DNA from 3 places in the Streptomyces sp. NPDC100445 genome. Region 1 is predicted to be linked to each of the others. Evidence: riboswitches for the same ligand, from Rfam matches in the RefSeq annotation. Region 1 holds a riboswitch; each other region holds the start of a gene.
What was found. A riboswitch is a leader RNA that binds a small molecule or an ion and turns the genes downstream of it on or off. The one in region 1 is predicted to bind cobalamin.
Positions count from the first base shown of each region.

Region 1 (7,826 bases):
CGTCCACGTGCAGGTCGTGGTGGAGCTCCGCCGCCTTGACCAGGGTCCAGATCTGGGCGCGGACGGCCGGCGCCTTGGTCGGGTCGAGGTCGGAGACGAGGGCGTACTCGTCGAGCAGTTGCTCCAGCTTGGCCAGGTCGCCGTAGGTGTCGGCGCGGGCCATCGGCGGGACCAGGTGGTCGACGACCGTGGCGTGCCCGCGCCGCTTGGCCTGGGTGCCCTCACCGGGGTCGTTGACGATGAACGGGTAGATCAGCGGCAGTTCGCCGAGGACCGCGTCCGGCGCGCAGCCGGCGCTGAGCCCGAGACCCTTGCCCGGCAGCCACTCCATCGTGCCGTGCTTGCCCATGTGCACGACCGCGTCGGCGCCGAAGCCGTGCTCCAGCCACCGGTAGGCCGCCATGTAGTGGTGGGACGGCGGCATGTCGGGGTCGTGGTAGATCGCGATCGGGTTCTCGCCGAAGCCGCGCGGCGGCTGGATCATCACGACGACGTTGCCGAACCGCAGCGACGCCAGCACGATGTCGTCGCCGTCCACGTACAGGTTGCCCGGCGGCTCGCCCCACGCCTCGGTCATCGCCGCCCGCAGCTCCGGGTCCAGTGTCTCGAACCACGCCCGGTAGTCGGCCAGCGGCACCCGGGCGGGCGCGGCGGCCAGCTGCTCCTCCGTCAGCCACTCCACGTCGTGGCCGCCGGCCTCGATCAGCCGGTGGATCAGCTCGTCACCGCCGGCCGGGTACTCGGTCAGGGAGTAGCCGGCGTCCCGCAGCGCGTCCAGCACCCGCACCGCCGACGCGGGCGTGTCCAGGCCCACCGCGTTGCCGACCCGGGAGTGCTTGGTCGGGTACGCGGTGAAGACCAGGGCGACCTTCTTCTCGGCGTTCGGCTTGTGCTTCAGCCGGGCGTGGCGCAGGGCGATCCCGGCGACCCGCGCGGCCCGCTCGGGGTCGGCCACGTACACCGGTACGTCGTCGGGCCCCTGCTCCTTGAAGGAGAACGGGACGGTGACGAGGCGGCCGTCGAACTCGGGGATGGCGACCTGCATCGCCGCGTCCATGGGGGACAGGGCCGCGTCGGACTCCTCCCACGCGGCCCGCGAGGAGGTCAGGCACAGACCCTGGAGGACGGGCACGTCGAGGTCGGCGAGGGCGCCGATGTCCCAGGACTCCTCGTCGCCGCCCGCCGAGGCCTGCGAGGCGTGCGTGCCGCCGGCCGCCAGGACGGTCGCCACCAGCACGTCGGCCCGCTCCAGCAGCCGGTACAGCCCGGGGTCCGCGCCGCGCAGCGAACCGCAGTACACGGGGAGGGCGTTGGCGCCCCGCGCCTCGACCGCGTCGCACAGCGTGTCCACGAAGGCCGTGTTGCCGCTCAGTTCGTGCGCCCGGTAGAACAGCACGCCGACGGTCGGGCGGCCGGCCACCACCGGGCGGTCGCCGTGCACGCCGTACTCCGGCATGCTCCGCGGCCCCTCGAAGCCCTCACCGGTCAGCAGCACGGTGTCCGACAGGAACCGGGACAGCTCCAGCAGGTTTTCCGGCCCGCCCTCGACCAGGTACTTCAGGGCCTCGGCGACCACCCCGGCCGGCACGGAAGACTCGGCCATCAGCTCGGCGTCCGGGACGGACTCCCCGCCCAGCAGCACGGTCGGGACGCCGGACGCCCGCAGCACGGCCAGCCCGTCCTCCCAGGCGCGCTTGCCGCCCAGCAGCCGTACGACGGCGATGTCCGCGCCCTCGACCAGGGCCGGCAGTTCCCCGGCGACGTCGACCCGGGTGGGGTTGCCGATGCGGTAGCCGGCGCCACAGGCCCGGGCCGCCAGCAGATCCGTGTCGGCGGTCGACAACAACAACACTGTGCTCATGCGGGCGCTCCCGGTGGGATGAAAGGCAGTCCTTGCGGCGCGCCCGACTCGATGAGCCGCCAAAGCGCGTCGGTGTCCGCGTGCTGTTCGATCAGGTCGCCGAGCCGGTCGAGCTGCTCCTCGCGCAGCGCGGCGAAGGAGGTGTCCGGCGCGGGCACGAAACGGCGGCCCGCGGCGGCGGCCACCTCCCGCAGGAAAGCCCGCCGGAAGCCGTCCGACTCCAGCGAGCCGTGCCAGTGGGTGCCCCACACCCGGCCGGCCCGGCAGCCGTCCAGGAAGGGCTCCCCGCCGGTGACGTCGGCGACCCCGTGATGGATCTCGTACCCCTCGACCCGCTCGCCGAGGGCCCGGCCGACGGGCCGGGTCAGGGTCTTCTCGCGGGCGAAGCGGACCCGGACGGGGAGCAGACCCAGCCCGGGGACGTGTCCGGCGCGGGACTCGACCTCGTCCTCGATGTGCTCGCCGAGGATCTGGAAGCCGCCGCAGATGCCGAGCACGGGCCGCTCCTCGGCGGCCCGCCGCACCAGCGCGTCCGCCAGCCCGCGCTCCCGCAGCCACTGGAGCGCCCGGACGGTGCCGCGCGTGCCCGGGACCACCACGAGGTCGGCGTCGGCCAGTTCCTCCGGGCGGTCCACGAAGCGCACGACGACGCCCGGTTCGGCGGCGAGGGCGTCCACGTCGGTGAAGTTCGACATCAGCGGGACCGCGCAGACGGCGACCCGCAGCACGTCCGCGCCGACCGGGGGCGTCACCGAGGACTCGCGGACGGTGCCGCGCAGCGACACCCGCAGCCCGTCCTCCTCGTCGATGCCGAGGCCGTGTTGGAAGGGCAGGACACCGTACGTCGGCCGTCCGGTGAGCCCGCGCAGCATGTCCAGGCCCGGCTCCAGCAGCGACACGTCGCCGCGGAACTTGTTCACGAGGAACCCGGCGACCAGCCGCTGGTCCTCGGGGGAGAGCAGGGCGACGGTGCCGAAGAAGGACGCGAAGACGCCGCCGCGGTCGATGTCCCCGACCACCAGCACGGGCAGCCCCGCGTTGCGGGCGAGGCCCATGTTGACGATGTCGGTCCGCCGCAGGTTGATCTCGGCCGGGCTGCCCGCCCCTTCACAGATCACCGCGTCATACGTGCCCCGCAGCTCGGCCAGGCAGTCCAGCACCGTGCCCAGCAGCCGCTGCTGCCGGCCCCCGTGGTAGCCGCGGGCGCTCAGCTCCCCGACGGGCTTGCCGAGCAGCACCACCTGGCTGCTCTGCTCGCCGCCCGGCTTGAGCAGCACCGGGTTCATCAGCGCGGTGGGCTCCACGCGGCAGGCCTGCGCCTGCATGGCCTGCGCCCGCCCGATCTCCGCGCCCTCGCGGGTGACGAACGAGTTCAGCGACATGTTCTGCGCCTTGAACGGCGCCACCTTCACGCCCTGGCGGACCAGCCAGCGGCAGATCCCGGCCGTCACGACGCTCTTGCCGGCGTCGGAGGTGGTGCCGGCGACGAGGAGACCCCCGTTCACTTCCCACGTCCCTTCATCAGGCCGCGCGCGGCGAGGGTGGTGCCGAGCGCGAGCAGGCCGACGCGGCGGGAGAGCCGTACGGCCCGGTCGATGTCGCCGACCCGGACCGGCCGTCCGGTGCCGCCGTTGAGCACGGGCCGGTGTTCGACCCGGCCGCCGTAGGAGAGCGTCCCGCCCAGCCGCACGCCGAGGGCGCCCGCGAACGCGGCCTCCACCGGGCCGGCGTTGGGGCTCGGGTGCCGGGAGGCGTCGGCCCGCCAGGCCCGCGCGGCACCCCGCGGATCGGGGCCGGCGAGGGCGGCGAGGACGGCGGTGAGCCGGGCCCCGGGCCAGCCGGCGACGTCGTCGAGGCGGGCGGAGGCCCAGCCGTAGCGCCGGTGGCGGGGCGACCGGTGGCCCACCATGGCGTCCAGGGTGTTGACCGCCCGGAAACCGAGCAGCCCGGGGACGCCGGCCGCGGCGCCCCAGACGAGGGCGCCGACCACGGCGTCGGAGGTGTTCTCGGCGACCGACTCGACCACGGCCCGGGCGATGCCGTCGGCGTCCAGCGCCTGCGGGTCCCGGCCGCACAGGTGGGGCAGCCGGGCCCGGGCCGCCTCCACGTCCCCGGCCTCCAGGGCCCGCCCGACGGCGCGGGCCTCGCGGGCGAGCGAGGTGCCGCCGACGACGGCCCAGGTGGCGGCGGCGGTCAGCGCGGCGGAGACGGCGGGACGGGGGCGCGCGGCGCGTGCGGCCAGTGCTCCCAGCGCGACGGCGCCGCCGGCGCACACGGCGGTGTGCAGGGCACCCCAGCCGCGATGGTCGTGCCACAGGACGCGTTCCACGGCTCCGGCCGCCCGCCCGAACACGGCGACCGGATGCCCGCGGCGCGGGTCGCCGAGGAGCAGGTCACCGAGGAGGCCGGCGGCGGCGCCGTACGCGTATGTGCGATCGGCACCCATCGGCTCAGCCGGCCGTGGGGACGGGTGCGGTCCCGGTACGGGTCCTCGGTCGGGTCCTCGCTGGGCAGCCGAGCATGTCGCTGTAGGTCCTCACTCAGGGTGTCCGCGCCCTGGTTCGACGTGAATCGGCGGTGAGAGTTCCTGGCTCCCGGGGATCACTCCCCGGTGACAGTGGCGGGACCGCGCCGGATTCGCACCGGCTTCCTCTTCTGCCGCCGTAGATGGCCTGGGCAGTCCACCACGTGCCCGGAAGGGCCGTCAACCTGCCGTTGACCTGCGGGGGGAGAGTGTGCCGATCCCCACACCACACGACGCGCGGGCCCGACCGGGGACATGACGGAGGCTCCCCTCCGCGACCGGCGCGGGAGGAGCCTCTCGGGGACGTGCGGGTCAGCCCTTGGCCACGACCAGGTGGATGCCGTACGCCACCGCCGCCGCGCAGGCCGCGAAGCACAGGTAGGCGCCGGTGACGGCGAGGCCGGCGGTGCCGCCCTGCGCCGCGGCCTTCTCGCGCCGGTTCAGGCCCGCGACGCCGAGGGTGAACAGGGTCACCAGGCCCACGGTGGCCACGAGACTCACTCCGAAGACGGAGCCGAGGGCCGCCCAGTCGATCTTCATGGGGATGCTTCCTTCGGTAACCGGGGTGACCGGACTCAGACGGTGGCGGCCGGGGTGACCGGGGTCGCCGGGGGAGCGGGCTCGGCGACGGCGGCCGGTGCGCCGACCTGCTGCGGGAAGGTGAGGTCGAGGTTCAGGTCGATGGCGACCGGGGCCGCCGGGGGCGGGGTGACGGCGGCGATGGCGGTGGTGACCACACCGGCCGGCTCGGCGCTCCCGTGGACCACGTTGGTGTGGTCCACCACCTCGCGGCGGGAGATCTTCCAGATGGCGGCGCTGGAGGCGACCAGGAAGACGGCGACGGCGGCGGTGCCCCAGTCACCGAGGTCGGTGACGGACTCGGCGCCCGCGCCGACCAGCGCGGCGGCCGGGAGGGTGAGCGCCCAGGCGACGAACATGCGGGTCGCGGTGGACCAGCGGACCACGCCGCCCTTGCGGCCGAGGCCCGCGCCCATCACCGAACCGGAGACGACGTGGGTGGTGGAGAGGGAGAAACCGAGGTGGGCGGAGGCCAGGATGGCGGTCGCGGCACTGGTCTGGGCGGCGAAGCCCTGACGCGGCTCCAGCTCGGTCAGGCCCGTGCCCATGGTGCGGATGATGCGCCAGCCGCCGATGTAGGTCCCGAGCGCGATCGCCAGGCCGGCGGAGAGGATCACCCAGGTGGGAGGGTTGGAGCCGGGGGCGATGGAGCCGCCCGCGATCAGGGCGAGGGTGATGATGCCCATCGTCTTCTGGGCGTCGTTGGTGCCGTGGGCCAGGGAGACCAGGCCCGCGGAGGCGATCTGGCCGACGCGGTAGCCCTTGCGGGTGGCCTCGCCGTCGGCGGTGCCGCCGATGCCGTAGGAGAAGCGGGTGGCCAGCAGCGAGGCGAGGCCGGCGACGATCGGCGCGGCGACCGCCGGCAGCAGCACCTTGGTGACCAGCACGTCACCGTGGACGGCGCCGAAGCCGGCCGAGGCGACGGTGGCGCCGACCAGGCCGCCCATCAGGGCGTGCGAGGAGCTGGAGGGCAGGCCCACCAGCCAGGTCAGCAGGTTCCAGAGGATCGCGCCGACCAGCGCGGCGAAGATGACCTCGGGACGGATGCCGCTCTCGTCGACGAGACCCTTGGAGATCGTGTTGGCGACCTCCACGGAGAGGAAGGCGCCCACCAGATTGAGGGCGGCCGACATGGCCACCGCGATCTTGGGCTTCAGGGCGCCGGTGGAGATGGTGGTCGCCATCGCGTTCGCGGTGTCGTGGAAACCGTTCGTGAAATCGAACGCGAGAGCGGTTGCCACCACTATCGCGAGGATCAGCGAGAAGCTTTCCATTTACCCAGGCAATCGTTCGAGGTCGTTGGCGGGTCGAACGTAGGCAACCTGAGTGAACGGAAGATGAACTAGGACCGGCATGAGGGTGACTGTCGTACGGGTTCGAGGTGGTCCCCCGCCCGCCCGTCCCGGGCGCCCCTTGGTTACCGGCCCCGCGCGAACGTCCGCAGCCGGCTCATGGAGCCGTCGAAGAGATTCTGGTCACCCGGCAGCGTCCCGCCGATGGCGTACTGCCAGAACGTCCAGTAGTGCCAGCCGCCCGGCAGCGTGCCCGGCCGCGCGGTGCCGTGCCGGGCGATCCACAGCGGGTTGCCGGCGGCGAAGGCGTGACTGTCGCCGGTGCACAGCCGCCACCACTGGGCCGTGGTGTAGATCACCGGGCGGCGGCCGGTGCGCCGCCGGACCTCGTCGCTGAACGACCGGATCCAGCCGACCATCCGCGCCCTGCCCAGCCCGTAGCACTTGTGCCGGGTGCTGTACGGGTTGTACTCGACGTCCAGCGCCGGCGGCAGCGTCCAGCCGTCCGCCCGCCAGTCGCCGCCGTGGCGCACGAAGTAGGCGGCCTGCCGGGCACCGGAGGAGCGGTCCGGCAGGGCGAAGTGGTACGCGCCCCGCAGCAGGCCCGCCGAGCGGGCACCGCTGTACTGCCCGGAGAAGTAGGGGTTGCGGTACGTGACGGACTCGGTCGCCTTGACGTACACGAACCGCGCGCCCCTCGCCCGGGCGGCGGACCAGTCGACCCGCCTCTGGTGGGACGACACGTCGTGCCCCCGGGGGAGCGTGGTGGCCGATTCCAGCGGGCCGGCCGAGCCCACCAGGCCGACCGGGCCGACCGGCCCGACCGGGCCGACCGGGTCCACCGGGCCGACCGGGTTCGCGGGCCCGGCCGGGTCCGCCGGCCCGGTGGACGCGGTCGCGGTGCCCGCGAGGACGAGGACCGCCGTGGCCGCCGCCGCGAGGGCGCCGGCGCGGCGGCGGACAAGGGCGCGTACAGGGGCCATGCGTCTCTCCGGTGTGACGGACGGCCGGGGCCGCGGGCGGTGGCGAACGTCCGGATCGTCCAGTGGGCAGGAGCGGGCAGGAGCGGGCAGAGGCGGGCAGGAGGGGGCAGAGACGGGCGGAAGGGGGCGGGAGAGACCATTGAAGGGGCGGTGATGGCCGAATCCGCGCCGGCCTCAGGCGTTTCGCGACCGGTTCCGCCCGTTCGGAGGCATGGCTTCCGGACCGAAGTGACCGACCGGCCCGCGGGGCACCGGACCGGCTGGCAGGATCGCCGCATGGCTGAACTGCGGCGGAACCCGGCGGACGCGGACGACACCCGGCGCGACGACGCCGGGCGGGACGACCCCCGGCCGGACGCGACCGGACCGGACGCGACCAGGCAGGGCGCGACCGGGCCGGACACCACCGGGTCGGACGACACCGCGCGGGAACGGGCGCGGCTCTGGGCCGACCTCGTCGCGACGGCACGCCGGACCGTCGCCGACGGGCTCGTGGTCGGCACCTCCGGCAACGTCTCCGCACGCCTCGGGGACCTCGTACTGGTCACCCCGACGGGCGTCCCCTACGACCGGCTCGCCCCCGGTGA
Region 1 covers NZ_JBIVZV010000018.1:96,761-104,586, forward strand. Annotated here, with positions in the region: gene cobN (cobaltochelatase subunit CobN) at 1-1,861, opposite strand, end outside; gene ACIQVT_RS33340 (cobyric acid synthase) at 1,858-3,366, opposite strand; gene ACIQVT_RS33345 (cobalamin biosynthesis protein) at 3,363-4,307, opposite strand; cobalamin riboswitch at 4,420-4,562, opposite strand; gene ACIQVT_RS33350 (hypothetical protein) at 4,698-4,925, opposite strand; gene ACIQVT_RS33355 (anion permease) at 4,961-6,238, opposite strand; gene ACIQVT_RS33360 (lysozyme) at 6,382-7,239, opposite strand; gene ACIQVT_RS33365 (class II aldolase/adducin family protein) at 7,516-7,826, shown strand, end outside.

Region 2 (7,826 bases), on a different contig from region 1:
TCCCCTCGGGTCCGGGGAGGCATCGTAACGCCTCGGCTACGCAGCGTAGTTCAGTCGGTGCGCGGACGGCTGCCGCAGTGGGCCGCCGCCGCGGACAGGACCGCCAGGACGGCCGACGCGGTGAGCATCCACTGGAGGGCGTGGGCCGCCGACCCGGCCGTGCCGGACAGGTAGAGGTAGACACCGCCCAAGGTGGCGACACCCAGCGCCCCGCACAGTTGCGCGTTGGTGCTGATGACGCCGGACAGGTCGGCGGCGTAGTCGTCCGGCAGGGTGAACGTCATCTGCCCGATCAGGGAGTTGGAGCTGATGCCCAGGCCGAGTCCGCCGATGCCCAGCAGCAGGAAGAGGGCGGGGCCGGACCGGTGCCCGGTGGCCAGGTAGCACCACACGGCGGTGTAGCCGGCGGCGAGGACCAGGCAGCCCAGGGCGGGCATGGCCGGCCGGTGGCGTTCGGGGACGGCGGCCAGCAGCGGTCCGGCCAGGCCGAAGGCGGCCACCCAGGAGACCATCGCCAGCCCGGCGTAGGCGGGTCCGTGTCCGAGGCCGTCCTGGAGGTAGACCGCGAGGACGAACAGCAGGGCGAAGTAGGTCATGGTGGTCATCCCGTGCGCGGCCAGCAGCCAGCGGACGGCGGGCTCGCGGACGACCTCCTCGGCGATCAGGGGCCGTCCGCCCCGCGCGGCGAGACGGCGTTGGCCGCGCCGGAAGGCCACCGCCACCGGCACGCTCGCGGCCAGGCAGACCCACGTCCAGGCCGGCCAGCCCTGGTCGGTGCCGAGCAGCAGCGGGACGATGAGCAGCAGGACCGCGGCGGACAGCAGGAGCATGCCGCGGATGTCGACGTCGTCCCAGCCGCCCCGCCGCTCCTCGGCCGGCATGCAGCGCAGTGCCGCCCAGCCGAGCAGGATGCCGACCGGCACGTTGATCAGGAAGATGGGGCGCCAACCCGTACCGAACAGGTCGGCGGCGATGAGCACACCGCCCAGCGCCTGGCCGGCGACCGCGCCCCCGGAGAGCGCGATCGCGTAGTAGCCCAGTGCCTTGATCCGCTGCCGGCCGGAGAAGTACGTCTGGATGCCGCTGAGCACCTGCGGCACCATCAGCGCCGCGCCGGCCCCTTGCGCGACCCGTGCGGCGATCAGCACGAGGGCGCCCGGGGCCAGCGCGCACGCCAGCGAGGCGACGGTGAACAGGGCCATGCCGGCCAGGAAGACACGGCGCTGGCCGTGGCTGGCGCCGAGCCGCGCGCCGGTGACCAGCAGGACGGCGTAGGCCACCACGTAGCCAGAGATCACCAGGCCGGTCTCCCCGCCGGAGGCGTGGAGGTCGCCGCGGATCGCCGGTGCGGCGATGTTCGCGATCGCGGTGTCGATGTTGGCCATGAACTGCGCCGCGAGCAGCACCGCGAGGAGCCGCCAGCGGTGGGCGGCCGGCAGGGCCGGCGCACCGCTGTCCCCGGAGGGGGCCGGGCCGTCCGTCCGCGGCGGGGCGGGCCGGCGGTCCCGGTCGGCGTCCTTGCTTCGCATGAGGGTTCCGTCCGTGCGGTGGATCAGGTGGTGAACAGCCGCGGCCAGTCGATGTCGGAGAGGTCCGCGGCGACGAGGTCCGCGGCGGCGACCGCCTCGGCGGCGTGGGTGGTGGTCAGCGCGACGCACCTGAGCCCGGCCGCCTTGGCCGCGGCGATCCCCGCGGGCGCGTCCTCGAACGCCACGGCCTCGGCCGGCGCGACGCCCAGCGCGGCGCACCCGGCCAGGAAACCCTCGGGGTCGGGCTTGCCCCGGCGCACGTCCTCCGCGGTGACCAGCGCGCTGAACAGGGCCGCCCCGCCCACGTGGTCGAGGAGCGCGCGGGCGTGGTCGCGCAGCCCGCTGGTGACCACGGCCATCGGGACTCCCTCGGCGTGCAGCCGCTTCACCAGCACCTCGGCGCCCGGTACCGGATAGGGCGGCGGGATGTCGGGACCGTTGAGGTAGCCGACGGCCTCCTCGAACAGGTCGGGGACGGAACCGCCCGGGAAGCGGTGGACGTGGTCGGCCAGCGCCTCCTGGCCGCGGCGGCCGACGAAGGTGGCCAGCAGGGCGTCGTCGACCTCCAGGCCGTGGGCACGGAACAGCCTGGTCCACGCGGCGCGGCTGCGGTGCTCGGTGGCCACGAGCGTGCCGTCGAGGTCGAAGAGCGCGGCGCGGACCGGTCCGGTGCCGGAGGGGTGTGCGGTCATCGGTGTCAACCATCCTTGTCCCTGGGGGGCGGGTGCGGGGCCCGGCGGCCGCCGGACGTCACCGGGTGGTGAGCCCCGGGTCGAACTGCTGGTACAGGTGCTGCCAGTCGAGGTGTTCCTGGCAGGCGGCGGCGCCGCGGACGACGGCCGCGTCGTTGTGCCGGCGGGCGGCGAGCTGCATGCCGACGGGGACGCCGTTGGCCGCCCGGCCCACCGGGACCGTGGCCGCGGGGCTGCCGATCAGGTTGTAGGGGCTCGTCATGGACCAGCCGACGAACGGGTCGGTCTCCTGGCCGTCGACCTGGCGGGGGCCGACGGTGGTGCGCGTGGTGTCGTTGGGGATGCCCGCCACGCAGTTCACCGGGCTGACGATCAGGTCGTAGCCGTCGAAGAGGTCCTCGAACGCGTCGAGCACCTGGGTGCGGACGAGGTCGCCGAGGCGGAACTCGACCGCGCCGAGCGCGGCGCCGGTCCGGACGCTCTCCAGGTAGCCGGGGTCCACGACGCGGCCCTGCTCGCCGAGCAGGTCGATGCCCTGCCGCAGGCTGATCTCGGCGGATTCCGCGTGGGCCATCGACAGGTAGCGGCGCCACATGCGGGTCAGCTCGGCGGCGGGGAGCGGCAGCCGGAAGTCGACCTCCACGATCTCGGCTCCGGCCTCCTCCAGGGCGGGCAGCGCGGCCCGCACCAGCGCCTCGACCTCCGCCTCGACCGGGTAGCCGCCGAGGTCGGGCGTGTAGGCGACGCGCATTCCGGCCAGCGACGGGGAGAGGGCCGCCGCGAGCGGCTCGCCCACCGGGAAGGAGTACGGGTCCCGGGGGTGCGGGCCCGACATCAGGTCGAGTCCCAGGACGGCGTCCTCCACGGTCCTGGCGAGCGGGGCGTAACAGACCATCGGGTTGAGACGGCGGAAGGCGTTGGGCCGGGCCGGCACCGCCACCCGTCCGAAGGTCGTCATCATGGTGAACACACCGCAGAAGGCGCCGGGCACGCGCAGCGAACCGCCCGCGTCCGAGCCCTGGGCCAGCGGCACCATGCCCGTCGCGACGGCCGCCGCGCTGCCGCCGGAGGAGCCGCCCGCGTTCATGGCCAGGTTGAACGGCGTGGACGCGGGCCCCAGCAGGGCGCTGTCGGTCGTCGCCTTGAACCCGAACTCCGGGGTGTTGGTCTTGCCGACGACGATGGCGCCGGCGTCGGTCAGCCGCTCGACGCACAGGATGGTGTCCTGCGCGACCTCCTTCTCGAAGATCTTCGATCCGCGCGTGACGCGCACGCCCGCCACGGGGTCCAGGTCCTTCACGCCGATGGGCACACCGTGCAGCGGGCCGAGTTCGGCTCCGGACAGCACGGCCCGCTCGGCCTCCTTGGCGGCGGCGAGCGCCTCGTCGGCGCAGACCGTGACGAACGCGTTGACCGCGGGGTTGAGCCGCTCGATGCGGTCCAGGGTGTCCCGTACCACCTCCACCGGTGACACGGCACGGGAACGAACAAGTTCAGCGAGCTGGAGCGCTGTCAGCGCCTCTGAATCGCCCATCACTCTTTCCTTCCTCGTCAACACTGTTGTCCGTGGACCGGCGCACCAGGAGCCGGCCCAGCCGCAGGGGACTTGGTACGGACTAAAACACCGCACCGCCGCAGAGGGTTGCATGATCGGTGGCACCGCGTGCCCGCCGGGCGGCCCCGACGATCGTTTTCCGCCGGTCGCCCGCCGGTCCGCCGGGCGTCCGGGCACCGATCGTGAGGGACGGTGCGCGCTGCGAAGTCATGGCCGGTCGGGTGCGTCGGTACTACGGTGACCCCTCAAGCGACGCCCTGACCGCGTTCGAGGGGGACCGGTCCGCCCGTGGGGGGCGTCCGGGGCTGAGGGGAGCCACCGTGCAGGTGCTGTATGCCGTCGCCTTCGACGTCCAGGACGCCCGGTCCGCGCGGCGGCCCGGACATGTGTACGAGCGTCTCCGAGACCACCTCGCCGCCTGGCTCGGCGACCGCGGCCGGTTCCCCGCGCCGTCCCCCGCGGATCTCGACCGTGCCGGCCGGGCCGTGCTCCCCGGCAACGCCCCCGGGCAGGGCGAGCGCCGGGTGGGCTGGGTCGTTGCGGGCGACGAGCGCGCCCGCGCGCTGCGGACGACCATCCACCAGCCCCTGTCCGACGGCCCGGCCCAGTTCGTCACCCGCGTCACTCTCTCCCGGACGGACGACGGCGGCGGGGCGCTGCGGCTCGTCATGGGCCGGGAGATCCCCGACGGCTGGATCGCGCCGGTGCAGAGCCCGCTGCTCAGACGCCCGCGCCTGCTGCGCGCGGTGCTCGCCGACGCCTGCCTCGACGTCCGGGTGCTCGGCCAGCGCGCCACCGGGCGGTACGAGCGGATCCGGGAGCACGGCCACGCGGCGGTCCTGCTGGAGTCGCTCGCGCTGAGCACCCGCCTCCCCATCCTCCTGATGCACCCCCGGGACCAGCTGGGCTGGACGGTGGCGGCCGACGCCTCCGGGCAACTCGCCGGCCTGGCCCAGGTCGTGACGCTGAACTACGTCACCGCGCAGGCCGTCCGCCGGGTCCACCAACAGGTGGCCGTGCCCAGCGGCGGGGCACGGCTGGTCTGGCCCAACCTCGGCCTGGAACACCCCGCGTACTCCCGGGAGCAGGTGGCCCAGCAGTCCTTCGTGTGCGGACGGCTGATGCCGTCGCTCGCCCACCTCTCCGTCATCGCCCGGGGCAGTGACACGGCCTGGGAACGCGCGCGGCAGGCCTCGTACCGGGCCGGGGCCCGCAGGGCGGCGGAGCGGCTGTCGCGCGCCCAGGCGGCCGGCGACACCACCGCCGAACTCCAGGCCCTGAAGGAGCGCGCGCGGCAACTGGAGGAGGACGCCAGGTCGTGGGAGGACATGGCGCAGAGCTGCATGGAGGAACGCGACAAGGCGCAGTCCGAGGCCGCCGCGGCCGAGGCGCTGCGGCAGGACCGGGACTACTGGAAGAAGCTGTACCTGGACCTGTCGAGCGGCGCGAGCGGGCAGCCGGCCGAGCAGGACGTCTGGAACGCGATCCCCGTCCTGGGTGCGGACGCCGTACCCACGTTCGAGGCGCTCGCCCGCACGTCCGAGGAGCGCATCGTGTTCACGGTGCGGGCGGCGCGCGCGTGGAAGGCGTCCCAGTACCCGTACCCGGAGGAGATGACCGACCAGCTGATCGCCCTCGCGCAGGCCGCGATGGACCTCTACACCAAGCCCGGCAAACGGCCCCGGCTCGACCAGTGGTTCTACGACCACCACGGGCTGAGGTTCGCCAACAGCGACGAGAAGCTGAGCAAGAACAAGGACAAGCGCTACTTCACGTTCGAGCACAAGCGCCGGGACGGACTTCCTCACATCAAGGTCCGGGACGCCGTCTCGCCCAACGAGGCCGGACGCATCTACTTCGCCCTGGACCCCGAGGGCAAACGGCTGATCGTCAATCACGTGGGGCTGCACCTGTGACCGTACGCGCACAGGTTCGACGGGGGCCGCCGGCGGTGCCATGATGACCGGTGACAGGGCGACGGCGGTCCGAGGAAGCCGGTGTGAATCCGGCGCGGTCCCGCCACTGTGACCGGCGAGCGACTCCCGACAGGCCACTGCCCGCGGACGGGCGGGAAGGCCGGGACGAGCGGCGACCCGGGAGCCAGGAGACTCACGCGGTCGCCTCCTCGACGGACACCGGGGCGGATCTCCCCGGGAGAGGGGTGTACCGACGTGCCCGGAAAGCCGGTCGGAGAAGAAGGCGGCGACGGCGTGGCCGCGCGGAGGACCGACCCGGCGCCCTGCCGGGTCGTGGTGTGCCGGGACTGCTGCTGCGGCACCGCCAAGGTGCCCGGCGTCGACCACGCGGCGCAGACCGCGCGGCTGCGCGCGCAGGTGCCGGTGCGGGTCTCGGCCTGTCTCGACGTGTGCGACCAGGCCAATGTCATCGTCGTCCAGCCCTCCGCCGCCGGCCGCGCCGCCGGCGCCCGGCCGGTCTGGCTCGGCCTCGTCAACGACCCGGACGCGGCGGAGGACATCGCCGGCTGGGTGCGCGCGGGCGGTCCCGGTGTCGCGCCCCGCCCGGACATCCTCGACCTGTACGCCTTCACCCCGCCGCGGCAGCGGCCCTGACGGGGCGTACACCGGGACGCCGGCCACCGCGCCGCCGACTTCCCGCCGTTCGCGCGCCCTTGGCCGTGCGGGTGGCAGGCGGCCGGCGGAACTGGAGCTCGGCGTAGGCCGGGGAGATGTCCGGGTCCAGGGCCGGAGGCGGAGGAGGTGACGGCGTCGGCGGGGACCCGGACCGGGTCGACCGGGTGGCCCGGGACCGAGTTGTCCGCCACGACCCGGGCCTTCGCCCGCTCGACGGACCGTAGGAGCCGGGCGCTGTCGGCGGACAGGTTGGTGGCGCCGGAGAGCAGCAGCAGGTGGCGGCCGTCGGGCGAGCCGGTGCCCAGCCCGGCGGCGGGCCGCGGTTGGAAGTACCACGGGTGTGAGAGGTAGCCCAACAGGGCGACGGCCACGATCAGGCCGACCACCGTCTCGACGGGGAACGCGTCGGCGGTCACAGCTTCGTCACCCCCCGGGCGACGAGTGCCACCAGCGCGAAGGCCGCGAGCACGGTGACGACGAAGGCCGCATCGGCCGTCGTGGACTCCTGAAGGGTGAGGGGCGAAAAGGCGAACGCTGCAAGCACATTACCCCCGTGGCCGGATACCGCCGCCCCCTGACGGCGTCCATACGCCGGCCCGCCCGCCCTTGACGCACCCCATACGCCGCCGCCCGCCCGGCCGTCCGGCACGGGCGGTCGAGTCCGCCCGGCACGGGTCCGGCCCACCCCTCGGGGCGGTGCCGGACCCGGGGCGGATTCAGCCGGCCGTCGATCCGGCGGCGCGGTCCCCGAAGGCCGCGAGGATGCGTTCCGCCGCCATGGTGGCCGTCAACCGGCCGTCCCTGACCTGCTGTTCCAGGCCGGGGGCGGTCGCGCGCACCGCCGGGTCGGCGTGCAGCCGGCCGAGCAGTTCGTCGCGGACCATCGCCCACGTCCACTCCACCTGCTGGTCCCGCCGTTTCGCGGCCAGCCGCCCGGTGGAGTCCAGCAGCGCGCGATGCCGCTCCAGCCGCTCCCACACGGTGTCCAGGCCGGCGGACTCCCGGGCGCTACAGTGCAGCACCGGCGGCGTCCAGAACGCGTCCTTGCCGTGCATCAGCCGCAGCGCGCCCGCCAGTTCCCGGGCGGCGGCCCGGGCGTCACGCTCGTGCGGGCCGTCCGCCTTGTTGACGGCGATGACGTCCGCCAGCTCCAGGACGCCCTTCTTGATGCCCTGGAGCTGGTCGCCGGTGCGGGCCAGCGTCAGCAGCAGGAAGGAGTCGACCATGCCCGCGACGGCCGTCTCCGACTGGCCCACGCCGACGGTCTCCACGAGGATCACGTCGTAGCCGGCCGCCTCCATCACCACCATCGACTCCCGGGTGGCCTTGGCGACACCGCCCAGCGTGCCCGCGCTGGGCGAGGGCCGGACGAAGGCGTCCGGGTCCACCGCGAGCCGTTCCATCCGGGTCTTGTCGCCCAGGATGGAACCGCCGGTGCGGGTGGAGGACGGGTCGACGG
Region 2 covers NZ_JBIVZV010000009.1:151,436-159,261, reverse strand. Annotated here, with positions in the region: gene ACIQVT_RS22035 (MFS transporter) at 51-1,529, opposite strand; gene ACIQVT_RS22030 (HAD family hydrolase) at 1,553-2,221, opposite strand; gene ACIQVT_RS22025 (amidase) at 2,280-3,755, opposite strand; gene ACIQVT_RS22020 (hypothetical protein) at 4,097-5,692, shown strand; cobalamin riboswitch at 5,764-5,887, shown strand; gene ACIQVT_RS22015 ((2Fe-2S) ferredoxin domain-containing protein) at 5,987-6,346, shown strand; partial or broken gene ACIQVT_RS22010 (potassium-transporting ATPase subunit C) at 6,429-6,699, opposite strand; gene ACIQVT_RS22005 (hypothetical protein) at 6,780-6,911, opposite strand; gene meaB (methylmalonyl Co-A mutase-associated GTPase MeaB) at 7,084-7,826, opposite strand, start outside.
Region 2: it holds a riboswitch for cobalamin, as region 1 does, so the genes downstream of both, ACIQVT_RS22015 ((2Fe-2S) ferredoxin domain-containing protein) here and ACIQVT_RS33345 (cobalamin biosynthesis protein) in region 1, are expected to answer to the same signal.

Region 3 (7,826 bases), on a different contig from region 1:
CGGCGCCGGCCTGCGCCTCCACGGCGTACTCCGCGAAGGACTCCGGCTGCGGCAGCCAGGCGGCGCCGGGCCCGAAGCCGTACGAGGGTCCGGTCGTCGTCCACGGCAGGGGCACCCGGCAACCGTCGCGGCCCTTGCGGACATGGCCGGTGTGCTCCCAGATCGGGTCCTGGAGCACCTCGGTGGGCAGGTCGGCGACCTCGGGCAGGCCCAGTTCCTCGCCCTGGTAGAGGTAGGCCGATCCGGGCAGCGCCAGCATGAGCAGGGTCGCCGCCCGGGCCCGGCGCAGGCCCGCCGCCGTGTCGACCACGGGCGCGGCGCCGCCGGACAGCAGCCAGGCGGCCGGGTCGGTGCCGGGCGGCAGCACGAGGCGGGAGGCGTGCCGCACGACGTCGTGGTTGGACAGCACCCAGGTGGCGGGGGCGCCGACGGCACGGGCGGTGGCCAGCGAGGCGGTGATGACCTCGCGCAGCTCCTCCGCGTCCCACGGGGCGCCCAGGTACTCGAAGTTGAACGCCTGGCCGAGCTCGTCGGGGCGGGCGTACAGGGCCCGGCGGGCGCCCGGCACCCAGGCCTCGGCGACGGCGGTGCGCGGCGGGCTGTAGGCGTCGAAGACCTTGCGCCAGTCGCGGTAGATCTCGTGGACCTCGTCGCGGTCCCAGTACGGGTGGGTGCCCGGCGCGACCGCGAGCAGGGCCTCCTCACCGGAGGCGCCGACGTCGCCGACGTCCCGCAGCGGCTCGGTGAGGTCCTTGGCCAGGCCGTGGGCGACGTCGACGCGGAACCCGTCCACCCCCCGGTCGGACCAGAAGCGCAGGGTGGTCCGGAAGTCGGCGCGGACGTCCTCGTGGTCCCAGTCGAGGTCGGGCTGCTCGGGGGCGAACAGGTGCAGGTACCACTCGCCGTCGGGCAGCCGCCGCCAGGCGCTGCCCCCGAACAGCGACTGCCAGTCGGTGGGCGGGAGTTCACCGTGCGGGCCGCGGCCGGCCCGGAAGACGTAGCGGTCGCGGGCGGCGGAGCCGGGGGCGGCGCGCAGCGCCTCTTGGAACCAGGGGTGCCGGTCGGAGGTGTGGTTGGGGACGATGTCGACGACGACCTTCAGGCCCAGCCGGTGCGCCTCGGTGACCAGGGCGTCGAAGTCGTCCAGGGTGCCCAGGCGCGGGTCGACGTCCCGGTGGTCGGCGACGTCGTAGCCGCCGTCGGCGAGTTCGGAGGGGTAGAAGGGGCTCAGCCACAGGGCGTCCACGCCGAGGGTGGCCAGGTGGTTCAGGCGCTGGGTGACGCCCCGGAGGTCGCCCAGGCCGTCGCCGTCGGCATCGGCGAAGCTGCGCGGATAGACCTGGTAGACGACGGCCTGCCGCCACCAGTCGGGGTTCCTGGACGAGAGGTCTGCCATGCCGGCTCCCATGGACGGACGACGTACGGACTCTGTATCTGTCCACCTTGCCCGGAAAGGGAACCTTTTCGAGCCCGGTCAGGGGGCGCAGTGCTCCAACAGGCCACGCACCTGCGCGTCCACCACCCGGTACCGCACCACGCGCCCCTCCTTCTCCCCGGCCACCACCCCGGCCGCCCGCAGCAGCCGCAGCGCCTGGGAGACGGCCGGGTCGTTCATGCCGGTGGCGATCGCGAGGTCGGAGACGGCGAGCGGGCCGGTGCGGTGCAGGGCGAGCAGCAGCGCGAGCCGGTTGGCGTCGGCCAGGAGGGAGAAACGCCCGGCCCAGGTGCGCAGGTGCTCCGCGTCGCCGATGGCGGCGATCGCCTCGCACACCCGGTGACCGTCGATGGTGCGACGGTCGGCTCGGTCGGCAGGGACGAGATGCATGGCACCATCCTCGCAGGCGCGGATGTGATCTTGAATACCTGCGCAGGTGCGCAGCTATGCAGCGGAGTGTCCGCCCCTCTACGGTGATCGGGCCGTGGTGCTCGGGAAGTCGATGCAAGGTCGACGCGGCCCTCGCCACTGTGATCAGGGAGTTCCCGTTCCGTCCGGCAGCCGCCGGGCCACTGGTCGTACGACGACCGGGAAGGCAGGGACGGCGGACGTGGACCTGTAAGCCAGGAGACCGGCCACGGCAGCTCACGAAGTGATCCACGAGGTGCTGGAGCGTGAACCTGATGACCGACGCCACGTCTTTCCGCTGGCGACGTGAGGACACCGTCAAGACGGCGGGGCTGATGGCGGTGATAGTCGCCCTGCACGTCGTCGCCTTCGGGATCCTCTTCCTCCTCGTCGCCCCCGAGCACTACCGGGTGGGCACCGACGTCTTCGGCGTCGGGCTCGGCGTCACCGCCTACACCCTCGGCATGCGGCACGCCTTCGACGCCGACCACATCGCCGCCATCGACAACACCACCCGCAAGCTCATGGCCGACGGCAAGCGGCCCGTGTCCGTGGGCTTCTGGTTCGCGCTCGGCCACTCCAGCGTCGTCGTCCTGCTGGCGCTGCTGATCGCGGGCGGCACCTCCCTCGCCGGGAAGGTCATGAACGAGGGGTCCAGCACCCACCAGGTGCTCGGCGTCCTCGGGACCACGGTCTCGGGCACGTTCCTCTACCTCATCGCCGCCCTCAACCTGGTCGCGCTGGTCGGCATCCTGCGGGTGTTCCGCGCCATGCGCGCCGGGGCGTACGACGAGAAGCAGCTGGAACAGCACCTCGCCGCGCGCGGCTTCATGAACCGGCTGCTCGGCCGGCTCACCAACTCCGTGTCCCGGCCCGGCCAGATGTACCCGCTCGGCTTCCTCTTCGGACTCGGCTTCGACACGGCCACCGAGGTCACGCTGATGGTGATGGCCGGCTCGGGCGCGGCGGCCGGCCTGCCCTGGTACGCCATCCTGTGCCTGCCGCTGCTCTTCGCCGCCGGCATGAGCCTGTTCGACACCCTCGACGGCACCTTCATGAACTTCGCCTACCAGTGGGCGTTCTCCAACCCCGTCCGCAAGGTGTTCTACAACCTCGCCATCACCGGCCTGTCCATCGCCGTCGCCTTCTTCATCGGCACGATCGAGCTGGTCGGCGTGGCGCACGAGAAGTTCGACCTGCACGACGACATCACCGGCTGGGTCGCCGGCCTCGACCTGGACAACGTCGGCTACCTCATCGTCGGCCTGTTCGTCGTCGTGTGGGCGGCGGCCCTGACGTACTGGCGGGTCGCCAGGGTGGAGGAACGCTGGTCGCGGCGGGTGCCGGCCCCCGCGGACTGAGGCCCGTCGGACCGGCCTCAGCGGCCCACGGTCTCCAGGTACAGCCGCACGTACCGGTCCACGTCGACCTCCAGGGCCACGTCCACCAGGGCGTGGTCACGGCGGCCGCCGTGGATCTCGGACTCGCCGGGGCGGGGCCGGCGGTCCACCACCGTCTGGCCGCGGGCCGGGCCCGGGGCCAGCACCACCTCGACCGGCAGCAGCCGGGTGGTGAGGCCCCCCGGGTCCGCCACCGCGCACACCGCGCCCGCGTCGCCGAGGCCGCCCGCCTCCTCCGCCTCGGGCGGCCCGCCCTGCGAGGTCGGCCGGTGGGCGAGGAGGTCACCGGCCAGGCGGGTGCCGGGCTCGTCGCTCGCGCGCAGCCGGTGCACCTCCGTGCCGGGCACCACGACCCGCTGGAACACGTCCAGGCCGTACATAGTGATCGGCACCCCGGCCGTGAGCAGGACCGCCGCCGCCTCCGGGTCGTGCCAGACGTTGAACTCGGCGACCGGGGTGGCGTTGCCGACCGCCACCGCCCCGCCCATGAACACGATCCGCTCGATGTTCCGCGTCACCTCCGGGTGGGTGCGCAGCAGCAGGGCGATGTTGGTGAGCGGGGCGGTCGGGACCAGCGTCACCGGGCGCGGGGAGGCCAGGATCTCCCGGTGCAGCAGGGTGACGGCGTCCACGGCCGCCGGGGCCCGGGTGGGCGCGGGCAGGCCGAGGTCGCCCATGCCGTCGGTGCCGTGCACGTGGCGGGCGGAGCGGGCCGGCTCGATCAGCGGGCGTTCGGCGCCCCGCGCCACCGGGACGTCGGGCGCGCCCGCCCGCTCCAGCACGGTCAGCGTGTTGCGGACCACCCCGTCGACGTCGGTGTTCCCGGCCACGCACGTCACCGCCCGCAGATCGAGACCCGGGTGGCGTACGGCGAACAGCAGGGCCAGGGCGTCGTCGACGCCGGTGTCGCAGTCGATGATCACGGGAATCGGCTCACCGGTCACAGCGCACTCCTTCCGTCGTGCCGACCTTAGATCAGCCGACGCCCCCCGACCGGAGTCGGAACGCTCCCGTCCGTCCCGGCACCCGGCCCGGAGCGGGACGGGGCGCCCCGCGGAGGAGGGCCGGATGGTCGTGGGCGGTGGCGTCCGCGTGCGCCGGGGCGGGGGTTCGGGCGCGGGGCGGGGCGACCGGGCCGGCCGTGCGTGCGTCGGGGGGTGCGGCGTACGGGCGTACGGGCGTACGGGGTGGGGCGTGGCCCAGTACGGCGAAGTGGCCGGTCGGCGCGCCGGGCGGCCGCGCGGTCTCGGCGTGCGGCCGTGCTCGGGCCGGTCCGGGAGGGGACCGCCACGGGACACCGGCCGCCGCCGGGCAGGTGTCCCGCGGTGTCCCTCACCCGGACGGACCCGGAGCGCTGGTGGGGCGGGTGGGGCGGTGGTGCCGTGGGGGCAGGCGTCCCGCCGGCCCGACGCAGCCCAGGAGGCACCGTTGATCCCCGCGACAGGCACCCGCATATCCCGGCTCCCCCGTGCCGTCCTGCTCCCTCTCCTCGGCACCGGTCTGCTCACCGCGGGCGGCTGCGCGGCCCTCGGGCTGCACCCTCCGGCGTCCGCCCCGCACCCCCTGCCCACCGTCGACCGGCCGGCCCCGACGCCCAAGGCGTCCACGCGGCCCGACGGGTCCACGCTCAGCGACGAGCAGGCGCAGGCGGCGCTCGTCACCGAGTCGGACCTCGGCGCCCCCTGGACACCCACGAGCGGCGCGGCCACCTGGCGGGACGGACTGCTGAAGGCGACCACGTCGGCCGGGGAGTGCCAGCGCCTGCTGGACGCGCTGTACAGCGACGAGCCGCTCGGCGCCCCCGCCCGCGCCGCCGTCGGCCTGGACGACACCGACACCGACGCCCAGCTCCGCTACCAGATCGGCAGCCGCCGCCCGGCGGACGTGGACGCCGTACTGGCCTGGCTGCGGACGATGCCGGCGCTGTGCGCGCGGTTCACGGCCACCACCGGGACGGGGACCGTGGAGGACGTACGGGTGACCGACGCGCCGCTGCCCGAGGTCGGGGACGCCCGGCAGGGCCTCAGGATCAGCGTGGCCGGCACGGCCCCCGACGGCGGGGAGAGCCTGCTCACGCTGGACCTGGCCGCGGTCCGGGTCGGCGCGGACTCCTTCGCCCTCACCAACGGCGGCCTGGGCGACGTACCGAACGACGCGACGCAGGCCGCCGTGCAGGTCGGCGCCCTGCGGCTGGCCGACGTCCGCAGACAGGGCCGCGCCCAGGTGTGACGCTCACAGCGGCGGGTGGGCCGGGGCGGGGCCGAGGGTGGTGGTGCCCGGGACGGTGCGGTGGCCCAGGCCGGTGCGGTAGGCGTCCAGGGCCGCCTCGACGCGGCCCGTGCGGCGCAGCAGGTCGCCCAGGAGGCGGCACAGGTCGGCCAGGTCACCGGAGGCGCCCGCGCGTTCCAGCAGGCTGAGGGCGCGGACGTAGTGCTCCTCGGCGGCCTCGGTGTCCTCCGCGTCCTCGGCGATGATGCCGAGCAGGCGGTGCGCGGCGGCGGCGTGGACGGCGCCGCGCTCGGAGGAGAAGTCCCCGGCGACGCCCCGGAGCAGCCCGGCGGCCTCCTCCGACTTGCCCCGGCGGTGCAGCACGTCGGCGAGTTCGACCGCGGCCTGGCTGCGGTAGAGGGCGGCCCGGCTCTCCGCGAGCATGGTGTGGGCCTGGCGCAGTTCGGCCTCGGCGCGGTCGAGTTCGCCGTTCTGCGCGCAGACGTAGCCGCGCATCCAGTGACAGTTGGCCAGTTCGGTGCGCAGGCTCAGCTGCCGGTACAGCGCGGCGGCCTTGGCCAGGGAGGCGTCGGCCTCGGCGGCGCGGCCCTCGGCGAGCAGGGTGCGGGCGACCGAGCGGTGCATGCGGGCGATGAGCGCGGGATCGCCGGCCCGCGGGGCGAGCGCGAGGGCGTACTCGGCGGCCTGGGCGGCGCGGGCGTGGGCGCCCATGTCCATGTAGGGGCCGATGACGCCGGCGTAGAGCAGCAGCAGGGCGTCGGGATCGTGCAGTCCGCCCCGGTTGAGTTCGTCGAGGGCGGTCTCCAGGAGGTAGACGGCGTAGCGGAGTTCACCGGCGAGGTAGTGGGCGACCGCCCGGCCGCGCAGGGCCGGCACGCGTACCGGGAGCGGCTCCCCGGCGAGCTGTTCCTCGGCCTGTTCGAAGCACTGCCGGGCCCGGGTCAGCTCGCCGGTCTCCAGGGCGCACTCGCCGAGTCCGAGCAGGGCGGCGGCCTGTTCGCGGGCGAGCCCGTGGGCCTCCGCCTCCGCCCGCACCACCCCGTACTGGGCGGCCGCCTCCTCGGCCCGGCCGTCGGCGAGGACGCGCTGGGCCTCGGTGAGCCGCAGCCTGAGGCCGGTGGCGAGGTGGGCGGGCCGGCCGACGGTCAGCTCCTCGAAGGCCACCTGGAGCCGTCCGGCGATGTGCCTGAGCGCCTCCTCGGAGGCCCGTACCCGTCCGGCCTCCAGGGTGGAGATGTAGGCGGGGGTGTAGGCCGGTTCGGCGAGCTGGCGCTGGGTCAGTCCGCGCTCGGCGCGCAGCCGCTGCACGCGCCGCCCGATGACCTCGGGGTCGTCCCTCTCCCGCACGCGTCTCATCCCCAACTCCCCCGGTGCCCCTTGCCGTTCACCTTCGGCAGCCCCTAGGTTAAATGGCGGGTCAAGCATGCTTGATACGCCGCTTTCGTGTTGCGAGGTAGCCGTGTCCGGACGTACATCCGCACCCTACGCACGCCCCGGCGCCCCGCTGCGCCCGATGGGGGCGCCCTCTCCCGCGCGCGGGGTGATCGCGGCCGTCGTCGCCGCCACGGCCCTCCTCCTCGCGGCCAACGCCGGCCCGGCCCGGGCGGCGGTCCCCGCCCCCGCCCCGGCGGCGGCCCCGGTGGCGCACCAGCCACCCCGGCACTGAGCCGGCCCCGCCCGGCGTCCCCGGATCAACCGGCCCCAGGGCCCCCGTTTGTCAGAGGCATGACCTACTCTGTGCGGACTCGTCACGCGAGGCACGCACGGCTCGGCCGCCAGGGGGCTCACGCGGCGCCGTGCCCGCGCGCGGCACCCAGTCTTCTCCATTCGTTCCGGGGGGTTCGAATCAGCGTGCACAAGCGCTCTCTCACGGCCGCCACCGCTCTGGCGGTCCTCTTCGGCTCGGCGGCTCTCGCCACCACCGCCGCCCATGCCGACTCCACCGCGGCCCTGCCGGTCAAGGCGACCGGTGACATCGTCGTGGACGCCGTCCACCGGCAGGTCTTCGTCAGCGACCCGCTCAACGGCAAGATCGTCGTCACCGACTACACCGGCCGGGTCCTCAAGCAGCTCACCACCGACCTCTCCGGCGTCAGCGGACTGGAACTGTCCGCCGACTCCGGCACCCTCTACGCGGCCGTGCGGGACCTCGACGCCGTCGCCGTCCTCGACACCGCCACCGACACCGAGACCACCCGGTACGCGGTCGGTGACAAGCCGCTCAGCGTCGCCCTCGCGGGCGGCCGGCTCTGGTTCGGCTACGGCGGCGCCGCCGCGGGCGGCATCGGCTCCGTCGACCTGGCCGACGAGCGGCACGAGGTCACGCTCGGCCAGGACAGCAGCTGGTACCAGGC
Region 3 covers NZ_JBIVZV010000010.1:3,930-11,755, forward strand. Annotated here, with positions in the region: gene ACIQVT_RS22880 (glycoside hydrolase family 13 protein) at 1-1,396, opposite strand, end outside; gene ACIQVT_RS22885 (ArsR/SmtB family transcription factor) at 1,475-1,825, opposite strand; cobalamin riboswitch at 1,904-2,090, shown strand; gene ACIQVT_RS22890 (HoxN/HupN/NixA family nickel/cobalt transporter) at 2,119-3,204, shown strand; gene ACIQVT_RS22895 (nucleoside hydrolase) at 3,222-4,187, opposite strand; gene ACIQVT_RS22900 (hypothetical protein) at 4,672-5,472, shown strand; gene ACIQVT_RS22905 (helix-turn-helix domain-containing protein) at 5,476-6,819, opposite strand; gene ACIQVT_RS22910 (hypothetical protein) at 6,986-7,138, shown strand; gene ACIQVT_RS22915 (Ig-like domain repeat protein) at 7,324-7,826, shown strand, end outside.
Region 3: it holds a riboswitch for cobalamin, as region 1 does, so the genes downstream of both, ACIQVT_RS22890 (HoxN/HupN/NixA family nickel/cobalt transporter) here and ACIQVT_RS33345 (cobalamin biosynthesis protein) in region 1, are expected to answer to the same signal.